2 regions of the Lentzea sp. NPDC037011 genome follow, and region 1 is predicted to be linked to the other one. Evidence: riboswitches for the same ligand, from Rfam matches in the RefSeq annotation. Region 1 holds a riboswitch; the other holds the start of a gene.

The links. A riboswitch is a leader RNA that binds a small molecule or an ion and turns the genes downstream of it on or off. The one in region 1 is predicted to bind cobalamin.
Region 2: it holds a riboswitch for cobalamin, as region 1 does, so the genes downstream of both, ACZ7CH_RS28790 (FecCD family ABC transporter permease) here and ACZ7CH_RS06370 (ribonucleoside-diphosphate reductase subunit alpha) in region 1, are expected to answer to the same signal.

What each region holds. Positions count from the first base shown of each region.
Region 1 covers NZ_JBVJRT010000002.1:342,485-349,833, reverse strand. The annotation lists gene ACZ7CH_RS06390 (DUF998 domain-containing protein) at 1-447, opposite strand, end outside; gene ACZ7CH_RS06385 (LysR family transcriptional regulator ArgP) at 582-1,439, opposite strand; gene ACZ7CH_RS06380 (LysE/ArgO family amino acid transporter) at 1,539-2,087, shown strand; gene ACZ7CH_RS06375 (hypothetical protein) at 2,053-2,220, opposite strand; cobalamin riboswitch at 2,284-2,493, shown strand; gene ACZ7CH_RS06370 (ribonucleoside-diphosphate reductase subunit alpha) at 2,597-5,962, shown strand; gene ACZ7CH_RS06365 (ribonucleotide-diphosphate reductase subunit beta) at 6,016-7,002, shown strand; gene idi (isopentenyl-diphosphate Delta-isomerase) at 6,988-7,349, opposite strand, start outside.
Region 2 covers NZ_JBVJRT010000010.1:78,501-85,849, forward strand. The annotation lists gene ACZ7CH_RS28775 (S8 family serine peptidase) at 1-1,795, shown strand, start outside; gene ACZ7CH_RS28780 (3-isopropylmalate dehydrogenase) at 2,113-3,150, shown strand; gene ACZ7CH_RS28785 (YciI family protein) at 3,215-3,634, opposite strand; cobalamin riboswitch at 3,718-3,860, shown strand; gene ACZ7CH_RS28790 (FecCD family ABC transporter permease) at 3,896-4,918, shown strand; gene ACZ7CH_RS28795 (ABC transporter ATP-binding protein) at 4,918-5,658, shown strand; gene ACZ7CH_RS28800 (ABC transporter substrate-binding protein) at 5,655-6,635, shown strand; gene cimA (citramalate synthase) at 6,838-7,349, shown strand, end outside.

The DNA of each region.
Region 1 (7,349 bases):
CGCCATCGTCCACCTGGCGTGTCGCCCCCAGACGTGGTCGCGCAGCCACGGCCGGGCCAGCAGGACGACCGCGACGGGCAGGCTCACGAACGCGACCATGCTGCCGAACCGGTGGATGCTGCCGCTGAGCTGGTTGGTGCCCATCGCCCAGTTCGTCTTCGGGAACACGACCACGAGCAGCAGGCCGAACGACCACAGCAGCAACGCGACCGAGCCCGCCGACCGCCACCGGGTCAGTCCTTTGTGGACCAGCGCGGTGAGGATGCCGGCCGAGCCCGCGACCAGCAGCAGCACGGCCACGTCGAACACCGGGCGGTAGTCGCCCAGGGCGTACTCGCTGATCGTGCGGTGCAGAGCGCCGACGGTCAGGTCGAGCAGGCCCACCATGGCGACGGTCGCGACGACCGCGAGCGAACCGCCGGTGGCGGCGAGGCGAGGAATCAGCACAAACCGGTCAACGAGCGGGTGAACCCCTGGGGTTCCTGGGTTCAGGAAGCCGACAGGATGCTCTCAGGCGCCGGACAGGTTCCCGGCCGGGAGCACGAGCCCGGTTCGGCGGCGCGTCGCCCCACCCCGGGGACTCAGCGCAGCGCCTGCGCGGCTTCGGCCATCACCGCCTCGGCCACGGCGGTGAGTGCGGGCGAGTCGAGCTTCCACTGCTGCCAGTACAGCGGGACGCTGACCGTGCGGCCGGGAGCGAGGTCGACCAGGCCGTCGAGCACCTGCTGCGGCGGCACCATGCCCCAGCCCAGGCCGGTGGCGACGGCGCGCACGTAGACCTCGGACGACGGGACGTGGTGGCGGTGCTCGGACGCGCCGCGGCCCCGCGTCAGGGTGCGGACGAAGCGGTCCTGGAGGTCGTCGTTGCGGTCGAACACCACGACCGGGGCATCCGGCAGCCACGACTTCAACGGCCCGGCCGCATGCCGGTTCACGAAGGACTCGGCGGCCATCGCGGCGTAGCGGATGTGGCCGAGCTTGCGCACCGAGCAGCCGGCGACGGGGTCGCGCGACGACGTCACCGCCGCCATCACCGCTCCCTGCCGCAGCAACGCCGTCGTGTGGTCCTGGTCCTCGCGGTGCAGGTCGAACGAGATCCGCAGCTCGGGCGGCACGCGGTGCAGCGCGGGCAGGAACCAGGTGGCGAGCGAGTCGGCGTTCACCGCGATCGGCACCCGCACGACCGCGTCCTCGCCGAGCGCCGCCCCGAGGTCCTGGTCGAGCGCCAGCAGTTGCCGACCGTAGCGGACGATCACCTCACCGGACGGCGTGAGCCGCACCGGGCGGGCGCGGACCAGCAGGACCCGGCCCGTGCGCTGTTCGAGCGCCTTGATGCGTTGCGAGACAGCGGAAGGCGTGACGTGCAACGCGGTGGCGGCGGCGTCGAACGTGCCGCTGTCCACCACCGCGAGCAGCGTGCGCACCAGGTCGAGGTCCATCACGAGCGCTAATGGTACGTAAGAATCTTCAGCTGGCCTCATCAAGAACGCGTCAATAGCGTGGACCGCGTGACAGACCTGCTGCTCGGCTTCGGCACCATGATGACCCTGATCGTCGCGATCGGCGCCCAGAACGCTTTCGTGCTGCGCCAAGGACTTCGCCGCGAGGCGGTGGCGAAGGTGGTCGCCGTGTGCGCCGTGTCGGACGCGGTCCTGGTCGCCGTGGGCGTCGCCGGGTTCGGCGCGATCGTCACCCGGTGGCCGCAGGCGGTCACCGTCGCCGCGGTCGTGGGCGGGCTCTTCCTGCTGGGGTACGGGTTCCTGGCCGCGCGGCGCGCACTGCGCCCGCAGGCCCTGCACGCCGACACCGGCGCCCGGCACCGGCCCGTGCTCACCGCGATCGCGCTGACGTGGCTCAACCCGCACGTCTACCTCGACACCGTGCTGCTGCTCGGGTCGATCGCCGCCGGCCGCTGGCTCTTCGGCGTCGGCGCGGTGACGGCGAGCATCACCTGGTTCGCCGCGCTCGGGTTCGGCGCCCGGCTGCTCAGCCCGCTGTTCGCGAAGCCGCGCGCGTGGCGCGTGCTGGACGGCGTGATCGCCGCCGTGATGATCAGCCTCGGGGTCGCGCTGATCGCCGGGACGTGACCAGCGCGGCGACCGCGCAGCCGGCCAGCACGCCGCTCGTCACCGGCGCCGCGGCTCCCGCGAACAGCGACGCGGAGGCGAGCCCCGCACTGAGCAGAGCACCGTAGAAGACCCGCGGCCGAACCTCACCCACGCCGACCACCCTACCCAGGGGACACGCATGTTGGGTGGTGATCAAGGACCCACCACCACATGTAGTATCTGCCGCACTGGTGGTTCACCGGCCCGGACAACGGGCCGGTGAGGCAAGAGGGAACCCGGTGCGAGTCCGGGACTGCCCCGCAGCGGTGAGTGGGAACGAAAGCCGTCAACGAAGCACTGGGTCGCGAGACCTGGGAAGCGACGGCCGGTAGGCGCGAGTTCGACGCCCACGAGTCCGAAGACCTGCCACCGGGGTGCGCGCAAGCCTGCGCGCACGACACGGTGCCCCGAGGGAGGGCGGCTGTGTGCACCGGTGAACGGTGCGCGCATGCGCTTTTCCTCCTGGGCCCAGCTCGCGAGGAGAGAGCGTGCCCGACCGCCTTTCAGTGGTCATCGAGGAAGCCTGTGCCGATCTTCCGAACGCATCGGCCGAGGCGGTGCTGACCGAGACCAAGCGGAACCTGTACCACGGCATCACCGACGCCGAGCTCGCCCTGGCGCCGATCATGGCCGCCCGCGCGATGGTCGAGCAGGACCCGGACTACTCCTGCGTCAGCGCCCGCCTGCTGCTGGATCGGCTGCGCACCGAGGCGTGCGGCGTCCCGCTGTCGCACGCCGAGATGACCGAGCGCTACCCGTCGTACTTCGCCTCGTTCGTGCGGCACGGCGTCGACTGCGGCCAGCTCGACCCCCGGCTGACCTCGTTCGACCTGGCCCGCCTGGGATCGGCGCTGGACCCGTCCCGTGACCTCCGGTTCCAGTTCCTGGGCCTGCAAACCCTGTACGACCGCTACTTCCTGCACCGCGACGGCCGCCGCTACGAGCTGCCGCAGGCGTTCTTCATGCGCGTGGCCATGGGCCTCGCCCTGGAGGAGGACGACCCCGACGCCCGCGCGGTCGAGTTCTACGAGCTGCTGTCGTCGTTCGACTTCATGTGCTCGACACCGACGCTGTTCAACTCCGGGACGACCCGGCCGCAGCTGTCGTCGTGCTTCCTGACCACCGTGGCCGACGACCTCGGCGGCATCTTCCACGGCATCAGCAACAACGCGCTGCTCTCGAAGTTCGCGGGCGGCCTGGGCAACGACTGGACGCCGGTGCGCGGCATCGGCGCGCACATCAGGGGCACCAACGGCACGTCGCAGGGCGTGGTGCCGTTCCTGAAGATCGCGAACGACACGGCCGTGGCCGTGAACCAGTGCTTCGCACCGGACACCGGCGTCCACACCGCCGACGGCGTCAAGGCGATCAGGGACGTCGTGGCCGGCGACCTCGTGCTCGGGGTGAGCGGCACCTACCGCGAGGTCACCGACGTCATGCTCTACGACCAGGTCGACCCGATGGTCGAGGTGGAGGTCGAGCACTCCGCCGCACCCCTCAGGGTCACCGCCGGACACCCGTTGTACGCCGTCAGGGGCGTGCCGCTCGGCCAGGAGAACGCGCGGACGCTCAAGCAGCTCGCCGGCGACGAGGTGCGGCCGGAGTGGGTGGACGCCGGTCGGCTGGAGAAGGGTGACCTCGTCGCCAGGGTGGTTCCGCGGGAGGTCGTGCCCGTCGCCGGTTTCAGCGAGGACGATGCTCGTCTGTACGGCGTCCTGCTCGGTGGCGGGCACCTGTCGGAGGACGGGGTGCGGTGGGGTGTCTCCGGGAAACCCGGGCTGGACGCGCACCTGGACTTCGTCCGCGAGCACCTGTCGGCGCGCGGTGTCCCCTTCCGGGAGAACGGCCGCGACGACACCCACGTGTGGATCCACTGGGCCTCCGAACCCGAGGTGGGTGCCTCCGCGTTCCCGTTCACGCCTGAGGACCTCTACGACGACGACCGCCGGAAGCGGATCGCCCGCAGGTTCTCCCACCTGCCGCACGCCCAGACCCGGAAGCTCCTGCAAGGCCTGCTGGAGTCGAGCGGCGGTGCCTCCCGCGGCGTCGAGGTCCACTTCACCACGACGTCGCGGTCGCTCGCCGCGGGTGCCCGCTACCAGCTGCTGCGCCTCGGCATCCCCTCTGCCGGCGAGGACCTCGACGTCGGGGTTCCCGCCGTCGAGGGCATCGCCGAACTCGCCGGCTGCCGCCCGACCACCGAGCCAGACTGGGTCGAGCACCGGGGCATGGTGTTCTCGCGCGTCCGCGACGTGCGGGAGACCGAGGTGGTCCCCGAGGTGTTCGACCTCGAGGTCGAGACCGACGAGTCCTACCTGACCACGGCCGGCCTCGCCCACAACGGCGGGAAGCGCAAGGGCGCGGTCTGCGCCTACCTCGAAACCTGGCACATCGACGTCGAGGAGTTCCTCGACCTGCGCAAGAACACCGGCGACGAACGCCGCCGCACCCACGACATGAACACCGCGAACTGGGTGCCGGACGAGTTCCTGCGCCGGGTCCGCGCGGGCGGCACGTGGACGCTGTTCTCCCCCGACGAGGTGCCGGACCTGCACGACGCGTTCGGCGCCGAGTTCGCCGAGAAGTACCGCGCCTACGAGGCCAAGGCCGACGATGGCGGGATCAAGGTCTTCCGCCGGGTCCAGGCCGTGGACCTGTGGCGGCGCATGCTCACGATGCTGTTCGAGACCGGCCACCCGTGGATCACGTTCAAGGACCCGTGCAACCTGCGGTCACCGCAGCAGCACAGCGGCGTGGTGCACTCGTCGAACCTGTGCACCGAGATCACCCTGAACACCGCGGTCGACGAGGTCGCGGTGTGCAACCTGGGGTCGGTCAACCTCGCCCGGCACGTCACCGAGGACGGCATCGACCACGCCCGGCTCCGCAAGACGGTGCGCACGGCCGTGCGGATGCTCGACAACGTGATCGACGTGAACTACTACACGATCCCGGAAGCCAGGAACTCCAACCTGCGGCACCGGCCGGTCGGTCTCGGGCTGATGGGGTTCCAGGACGCGCTGTTCACGCTCGGCACGCCGATGGCGTCGCAGGAGGCCGTGGAGTTCGCGGACCGCAGCATGGAGGAGATCAGCTACTACGCCATCGAGGCGTCCGCCGACCTGGCCCGGGAACGCGGCGCGTACCGGTCGTTCGACGGGTCGCTGTGGTCGCGGGGCGTCCTGCCGATCGACTCGGTCGAGATCCTCGCGCGGCACCGCGCCGCGGACGAGCTGGAGCAGGACCGCGGGTCCACGATGGACTGGGCCGCACTGCGGGCCAAGGTGCGGCAGGGCATGCGGAACTCGAACGTCATGGCCATCGCGCCGACCGCGACCATCGCGAACATCGCCGGCGTGAACCAGTCGATCGAGCCGCTGTACCGCAACCTCTACGTGAAGTCGAACATGTCCGGCGACTTCACCGTCGTCAACCCCCACCTGGTGCGGGCGCTCAAGCAGCGCGGGCTGTGGGACGAGCAGATGGTCTCCGACCTCAAGCTGCACGACGGCAGCCTCGGCGCGATCGACCGGGTGCCGCCCTACCTGAAGGCCCTGTACGCCACGGCGTTCGAGGTCGACAGCGCCTGGCTGGTCGAGGCGGGCTCGCGCCGGCAGAAGTGGATCGACCAGGCGCAGTCGCTCAACCTCTACCTGGCCGCGCCGAGCGGCCGCAAGCTCGACGAGCTCTACCGGCTGGCGTGGCTGCGCGGGCTCAAGACCACGTACTACCTGCGGACGCAGAGCGCGACGCACGTGGAGAAGTCCACGTTGCAGGGCACCGACGGCAAGCTCAACGCCGTCTCCCCCGTCGCCTGCTCCACCACCGACACCGACTGCGAGGCCTGCCAGTGACCGACCACATCATCGACGCCGGTGCCGCGCGGGTCGGCGTGGACGACAAGGCGATGATCAACTGCCGTGCGGACGTCAACCAGCTGCTGCCGCTCAAGTACCACTGGGCGTGGGAGAAGTACCTGGCCGGCTGCAACAACGCGTGGATGCCGACCGAGGTGTCCATGCAGGCCGACATCGGCCTGTGGAAGTCGAAGGACGGCCTCACCGCGGACGAGCGCCTGATGATCAAGCGCAACCTCGGCTTCTTCGCCACGTCGGAGTCGTTGGTGGCCAACAACATCGTGCTCGCCGTGTACCGGCACCTGACCAACCCCGAGTGCCGGCAGTACCTGCTGCGCCAGGCGTTCGAGGAGGCCGTGCACACCCACACGTTCCAGTACGTCTGCACCTCGCTCGGCCTCGACGAGGGCGAGCTGTTCAACATGTACCGGGAGATCCCGTCCATCACGGACAAGGCCGCGTGGGCGTTGCAGTTCACCCGGCACCTGGAGGACCCGGGGTTCCGCACCGGCACACCCGACCGCGACCGGGCGTTCCTCAAGGACCTCGTCGCGTTCTACGTGGTGTTCGAGGGCATGTGGTTCTACACCGGGTTCGCGCAGATCCTGTCCCTGGGGCGGCGCAACAAGATGGTCGGCGTCGCCGAGCAGTACCAGTACATCCTGCGCGACGAGTCGATCCACCTGAACTTCGGCATCGACGCGATCAACCAGATCAAGCTCGAGAACCCGCACCTGTGGGACGACGCGTTCCAGGCGGAGGTGCGCACCATGCTCGCGGAGGGCTGCGAGCTGGAGATCGCCTACGGCCGCGACACCATGCCGAACGGCATCCTGGGGCTGAACTCCGAGCTGTGCGAGCAGTACATGCGGTTCATCACGAACCGCCGCTGCGCACAGCTCGGGCTCGAGCCCGTGTGGGAGCCGGCGGAGAACCCGTTCCCGTGGATGTCGGAGATGATGGACCTCAAGAAGGAGAAGAACTTCTTCGAGACCCGCGTCATCGAGTACCAGAACGGCGGCTCACTGCAGTGGTGACAGCACCACGGCCTTAGGCAGCCCGGCCCGGTCCGCCACCGGCCACGCGAGCGGATCGGGCCCGAGCTCCACGAGCTCGGCGACCTGCAGGCGGGACCACGGCGACACCGGCCGGGTCCCGTCCAGGACGCTCGAGGCGTACACGCTCCACGGCACGCGCTCGGTCGAGTCGACCTCGTCGGGGTTCGGCACCGGCTCGGCGTCGGACAGCACCCGGAACACCGGGCACATCTCGTTCTCGACGACACCGTCCATCTCCGCCCGGTAGCGGAATGCCGGCAGGACCAGCTCGGGCACGCCGACGTCCATGCCGAGCTCGTCGCGCAGCCGCCGCCGCACCGCCTCGG
Region 2 (7,349 bases), on a different contig from region 1:
CACGCTCAACAACTTCGCGGCCGGCATCGCGGGCAACACCGCCATCCCGATGTTCCAGTTCACCGGTGACGCCACCGCCCAGGTGCGCCCGGCGCTGAACGCGGGCACGCTGACCGTCCGCCTCGCGGGCGAGCTGCGCACCTCGACGCCGACCTACGACCAGTCCATCTCGGACACCCCGAGCTCGTTCACCAGCCGCGGCACCCGCGGTCAGTCGATCAAGCCGGACGTCGCGGCGCCCGGTGACACGATCTCCTCGACCGCCGTGGGCTCCGGCAACGACCGCTCGGTCATCTCCGGCACCTCGATGGCGTCCCCGCACGTCGCGGGCATCGCGGCCCTGGTGCGCCAGACGCACCCGGACTGGACGCTGGAGGAGGTCAAGGCCTCGATCATGAACACCGCCGGTGCGGACGTGAAGGAGAACGGCAAGACCTTCGCGCCCAACCGGGTCGGCACCGGCCGCGTGGACGCCAAGTCCGCGCTGGACAACCAGGTGCTGGCGTTCGTCGAGGACGACCACGGCTACGTGAGCGCCAACTTCGGCACCGTCGAGGTCTCGAAGCCGGTCTCCAGGAGCAAGACCATCAAGATCGTCAACAAGTCCACGAAGCCGGTGGAGTACAAGGTCGGCTACACCGCGGCCACGACGATCCCCGGCGTGAGCTACGTGCTCTCGCAGGACAAGGTCAAGCTGAGCCCGCGCGGCGTCGCCCGCGTCAAGGTGACGCTGAAGATCGACGACCCGAAGGCGCTGCGCAAGACGATCGACCCGACCGTCGCGACGACGCAGCTCGACACGCCGCGCCAGTTCCTCGCGGACGCCTCCGGTCGCGTGACCCTCACGCCGACCGCCGGTGCCGTGGTGCCGCTGCGCGTGTCCGTCTACGCCGCGCCCAAGCCGGTGGCCGACATCAGCACCTTCCCGTCGCTGCGGTTCCGCGGCGGCGACAAGCAGGCCGTGCTCAACCTGAACGGCCGCGGCGTCGACCAGGGCACCGGCTCGCAGGCGTACCGCTCGCTGGTCAGCGTCCTGGAGCTGCAGGCGTCCTCGCCGAAGCTGCGCGACTGCCGCCGCAACGTCACCGAGAACTGCGCGCTCAACGAGACCGCCAAGGGCGGCGACCTGCGCTACGTCGGCGCGGCCTCCACGGCCCCGCTCGCCAAGGCCCAGGGCAGGCCGGAGGAGGCGCTGCTCGCGTTCGGTGTCGCGACGTGGGGCAACTGGTACAACCTCGGCGTCAACACCGTCCCGTTCATCGACATCGACACCACCGGTGACGGGGTCGCGGACTTCGAGACGTTCGCGACGCGCCTGACCGACACCGACCTGCTGGTCGCGACCACCGTCGACCTCAAGACGGGCCTGGAGGTCGACATCCAGGCGGTCAACAACCAGTGGGGCGACGTCGACACGAACACCGCCGACACCAACGTCGCGGTCCTGCCGGTGCTGCTCACCGCACTCGGCATCGACCCGGCGAAGGACACCTCGCGGATCTCGTACACCGCCGGCACCACGGGCTACTACGTGGCGCCGGGCAACGCGAACGGCCTGATCGACGTCATCGACCGCCCGCTGTCCTTCGACCCGCTCAAGCCGGGTCTGTGGGTGCAGGGCGGCGGTGACGCGGCGCTGTCGTACCTCGCGAAGCCGGGCACCGCGCTCGTGGTGAACCGGGACGCGAAGGCCCTGGAGCTCGACAAGTCCGAGGGCCTGCTGGTGCTCAACCACCACAACGCCACCGGCGACCGCGCCTCTGTCGTCACCGTGCGGGCCAGCGGCCGCTCCTAGCCCCTTCTCCTCCGACCTTTTCTGAAGTCCACGCGGGGACCTTTCGTACTCTCAGAGAGTACGAAAGGTCCCCGCGTGCGTTCCGGGGGAAGCGGGGTTACTGCGTGGAACTGCCGGGCGTCACCCCTTGACGCGACCCTGTTCCTGCGATCGAGTGACACTCGAAAGTGCGGAATGGGCCGTGTGGGTGTCCCGCAGTACGGGAGATAACACCCCGATGGGGTGTCCGGCATGCGGCGAGCGGCCGTGGTGCCGGTAACCTTTCGCGGAGGAAAGTAGTCCCACCAATTGGGGACTGACACCTGGGAGGTGTGTGGATGCGGCTCGCAGTGATCCCAGGAGACGGGATCGGGCCCGAGGTCATCGCTGAGGCCCTGAAGGTCCTCAACGAGGTCGTTCCGGCGGCCGAGATCACTCGCTACGACCTCGGCGCGGCGCGCTGGCACGCCACGGGAGAGTTGTTGCCCGAGTCGGTGCTCGGTGAGCTCCGCCAGCACGACGCGATCCTGCTCGGAGCGGTAGGCGATCCGTCGGTGCCGAGCGGAATCCTGGAGCGCGGCCTGCTGCTGCGCCTCAGGTTCGAGCTCGACCACCACGTGAACCTCCGCCCCGCCCGTCTCTACCCCGGCGTCCGCAGCCCGCTCGCGGACCCGCCGGAGATCGACATGGTGGTGGTCCGCGAGGGCACCGAGGGCCCGTACGCGGGCAACGGTGGCCTGCTGCGCAAGGACACCCCGCACGAGATCGCCACGGAGGTGTCGCTCAACACGTCGTTCGGCGTGGAGCGCGTGGTCAGGGACGCCTTCGCGCGCGCCTCGGCCCGTCCGCGGCGGCACCTGACGCTGGTGCACAAGACGAACGTCCTCACGCACGCCGGCTCGCTGTGGTCGCGCGTGGTCGAGGAGGTCTCGCTGCAGCACCCGGACGTGACGGTGGCGTACCAGCACGTGGACGCGGCCACGATCCACCTGGTCACCGACCCCGCCCGGTACGACGTGATCGTGACGGACAACCTGTTCGGCGACATCCTGACCGACCTCGCCGCCGCCGTCACGGGCGGCATCGGCCTGGCCGCGTCGGGCAACATGGACGTGACGCGGCGCAACCCGTCGATGTTCGAGCCGGTCCACGGTTCGGCACCGGACATCGCGGGCCAGGGCATCGCCGACCCGACGGCCGCCGTGCTGTCGGTCGCGCTGCTGCTCGACCACCTCGGCGAGCACGAGGCGTCGCGCCGGATCGAGGCGTCCGTGGCGTTCGACCTGGCGACCCGCGACCACCAGTCGCCGGGCGCGACGTACGCGATCGGCGACCGCCTGGCCGCCCTCGTGTCGTCGAACGTCCGCACGGGCTGACGGTTGTAGTGCACGCGGGGAGCTTTCGTACTCTTGTAGAGCACGAAAGGTCCCCGCGTGACATTCACAGCTGGGCGGTGGACTCGCGCCAGGCGCGCTCCTTCTGGATCCACTCGTTGTCCTGCGGGAACTCGTCGATCGTCGGCACGCGGCGGATCTCGGTCTTGAACCCGGGCCCGGCCATCGGCATCCGCTTCGCCCACTCGACCGCCTCCTGCAGCGAGGACACGTTGAGCAGGTAGAAGCCGCCGAACAGCTCCTTGGTCTCGCCGTACGGGCCGTCCGTCACGATCGCCGGTTCGGCGGAGAAGTCGACGACGACGCCCTCGGACGGGTCGGCGAGGCCCTCGGCGGCGAGCAGCACCCCGGCCCGGATCAGCTCGTCGTTGAACGCGCCCACGACCTCCAGCATCTTGTCGAAGTCGAGCTCGCCCATGTTCGCGTAGGCCTCGTCGGTGGCGCGCATGATCAGCATGTACTTCACGGTGGTCTCCCTGCGTTGTGCCCTGCTCGCTGACGTCCACAGGTCGAACGGGCACCCCGCCGGATCGACATCACAGCGGAGAAATTTTCGAACTTCCTGTTTGCGCAGGTAGGGTCACCCGAAGTCGTGCGTGGGGGAAGACCGGTCGAAGTCCGGCGCTGACCCGCAACGGTAGGTCCCCGGCCAGGGGACGAGCCCGAATGCCCGCACACGGCAGACATAGGACTCCAACTCCTGCCGTGGACTGCGGGAAGGGCACATGTGATCGGGAAGATCAGCGCGCTCGTCGGCGTGCTCGTCATCAGCATCGTGGCGGGCGTCGCGCTCGGCCCCGTCTCCGTCCCCTTCGGCGTCACCGCCGACCTGCTGTGGCAGGCGGTCACCGGCGGCACCGTGCCCGCCCACCTCGCCGGGCAGTACCACATCGTCTGGAACATCCGGCTGCCGCGCGTGCTGCTCGCCGCCGTCGTGGGCGCGGGGCTGAGCGCGGTCGGCGTCGCGATCCAGGCGATGGTCCGCAACGCGCTGGCCGACCCGTACGTGCTCGGCATCTCCTCGGGGGCGAGCGTGGGTGCCACGGCGGTCGCGACGATGGGGGTGCTGTCCGGGCTCGGCGTGTACGCGCTGTCGACGGGGGCGTTCCTCACCGGGCTCGGTGCCACCGCGCTCGTCTACCTCACCGCGCGGTCGAGCGGGGCGCTCACGCCGTTGCGGCTCGTGCTGACCGGCACCGCGCTCGCCTACGGGTTCTCGGCCGTGGCGATGCTGCTGGTGTTCCAGGCACCGCACGGGGAGGCGGCGCGGGCGGCGATGTTCTGGCTGCTCGGCAGCCTCGGCGGGGCGGACTGGAGGTCGTTGCCGGTCGCCACGGTCGTGACCGCGCTGGGCATCGCCTACCTGATGGCCAAGGCGCGGCCGTTGAACGCGCTGGCGATGGGCGACGAGACCGCGACCACGCTCGGGGTGGCGGTCAACCGGTTCCGCACGCACCTCTTCGTCGTCACCGCGGCCATGACCGGGGTGCTGGTGGCGGTCAGCGGGGCCGTCGGGTTCGTCGGGCTGATGCTGCCGCACCTCACGCGCATGGTCGTGGGCGCCGACCACCGCAAGGTGCTGGCCCTCGCACCGCTGGCCGGTGCCAGCTTCCTGGTGTGGGTGGACGTCGCCGCGCGGATGCTCGCCGCACCCGAGGAGCTGCCGCTCGGCGTCATCACGGCCGCGCTGGGCGTGCCGTGCTTCATCTTCCTGATGCGCCGCAGGGCGTACGTCTTCGGAGGCCGCTGATGCGCGTCGAGGTGCACGACGTCACCGTGCGGAACATCATCTCCGGCATCACGCTGCACGCCTGCGACGAGGTGGTCGGCATCGTCGGGCCGAACGGCAGCGGCAAGTCGACGACGTTGCGCTGCGTCTACCGGGCGCTGCGACCGGACGCCGGCGCGGTCCTGCTCGACGGCGAGAACGTCCACAGGCGACAGGGCCTCGCCCGCGACCTCTCCGCGCTGACCCAGGAGTCGCAGGTCGAGTTCGACTTCACCGTCACCGAGGTCGTGGAGATGGGCCGGCTGCCGCACGACCGCGACCCCGTGCGCGACGCCGCTGTCGTCGCCGATGCTCTGGCCACAGTGGACGTCGGGCACCTCGCCGCCCGCAGCTTCCTCAGCCTTTCCGGCGGGGAGCGCCAGCGGGTGCTGATCGCCCGCGCCATCGCCCAGCAACCCCGCGTGCTCGTGCTCGACGAGCCGACCAACCACCTCGACATCCGCCACCAGCTCGACGTCCTCGCGCTCGCGCGGGGACTCGGCGTCACCGTCCTGACCGTGCTGCACGACCTCAACCTCGCCGCGTCGTACTGCGACCGCCTCTACGTCCTCGACGAGGGCCGGGTGGTCGCCTCCGGCACCCCGGCGGAGATCCTCGTGCCCGAGCTCGTCGCCAAGGTCTTCCACGTCACCGCACACGTGGTCGCCCACCCCACGACAGGAGTCCCCCAGCTCCTGTTCGACCAGGAGGTCACCCCGTGAGAACCGCACTCGTCACCGCCGCCCTGCTGCTCGTCTCCGGGTGCGGCGCCACGGTCGCGCAGGACACCTCCGCGACCGAACCCGTCACCGTCACCAACTGCGGGCAGCAGGTGACCTACGACGAGGTTCCGTCCAAAGTGGTCACCAACGACACCGGCATCACCGAGCTGATGTTCGCGCTGGGCCTCAGGGACCGCATGGCCGGCTACGTCGTCAACGGCATCGACACCGTCGACGTGCGGACCTCGCCGTGGAAGGCCGACTTCGACAGCGCGAAGCACCTGTCCGACAAGATCTCCAAGGAGGTCGTGCAGGGCGCCAACGCCGACCTCGTGTTCGCCGGCTGGAACTACGGCTTCAGCGAGAGCACCGGCTTCACCCCGGACGCGTTGCGGCAGCTCGGGATCGCCACCTACCAGCTCACCGAGGCGTGCCGCAACGGCGTGGGCAAGCAGCGCGGCATCATGCCCGCCCTCGACGCGCTCTACACGGACCTGCGCAACCTCGGGAAGATCTTCCGGGTCGAGGCCAAGGCAGAGGAGCTGGTCAAGGGCTACCAGCAGCAGATCGAGAACGCCGGCAGGCTGATGGCCGGCAAGCCGCGGCCCAAGGTGTTCCTCTACGACAGCGGCCAGGACCAGCCGTTCACCTCCGGCAGGAACGCGGCCCCGCAGGACGTCATCTCCAAGGCCGGCGGCGACAACGTCTTCGGCGACCTCAACGACAGCTGGACCACGGTCAACTGGGAGGCCGTCGTGCAGCGCGACCCCGACGTCGTGCTCATCGTGGACTACGCCGACGGCGAGGCGAACACCCCGCAGGAGAAGCAGCGGTTCCTGGAGGGCTACGCACCGCTGCAGAACTCGCCGGCCGTGCGGAACAAGCGGTTCTACGCGCTGCCGTACGCCGCACTGGTCGAGTCGCCGCGCAACCCGGCCTCCATCGAGGCCTTCGCGCGGTACCTGTCCCAGGCGTGAACCCGTGACCAGATAGTGGGAGATTTCCTCCCGTCACTTGGTACGTCGTGCTGAGCTGTGGCAGCATCCCGGTCATGGCTCAGCACACCGCCATCATTATCGACGAGCGCGTCGGGTAGTCGCCGCCCCTGGCACCCGACGCGCAGACCTCTCGCATCCGCGGGAGGTCTTTTTGTTTGTCCTGGACAGGAGATGACCCGCGATGGCCGGCCCCGCCGACGAGTTCCACGTCTACGACACGACGTTGCGCGACGGCGCACAACGCGAGGGCATTTCGTACTCCGTCACGGACAAGCTCGCGGTCGCGCGGCTGCTGGACGGGCTCGGCGTCGGGTTCATCGAGGGCGGCTGGCCCGGCGCTCTGCCCAAGGACACGGAGTTCTTCGCCCGCGCGGCGGCGGGGGACCTGGAGCTCAAGCACGCCGAGCTGGTCGCGTTCGGCGCCACCCGCAAGGCCGGTGTGCGTGTGGAGGAAGACCCGCAGGTCAAGGCGTTGCTCGACTCCCAGGCACCGGTCGTCACGCTCGTGGCGAAGTCGGACCTGCGGCACGTCGAACGCGCGCTGCGCACCGACGCCGAGGAGAACCTGCGGATGGTGCGCGACACCGTCCGGTTCCTCAAGGACAACGGCCGGCGAGTCTTCCTCGACGCCGAGCACTTCTTCGACGGCTACGCCTTCTCCCCGGACACCGCGCTGCGCGTGCTGGAGTCCGC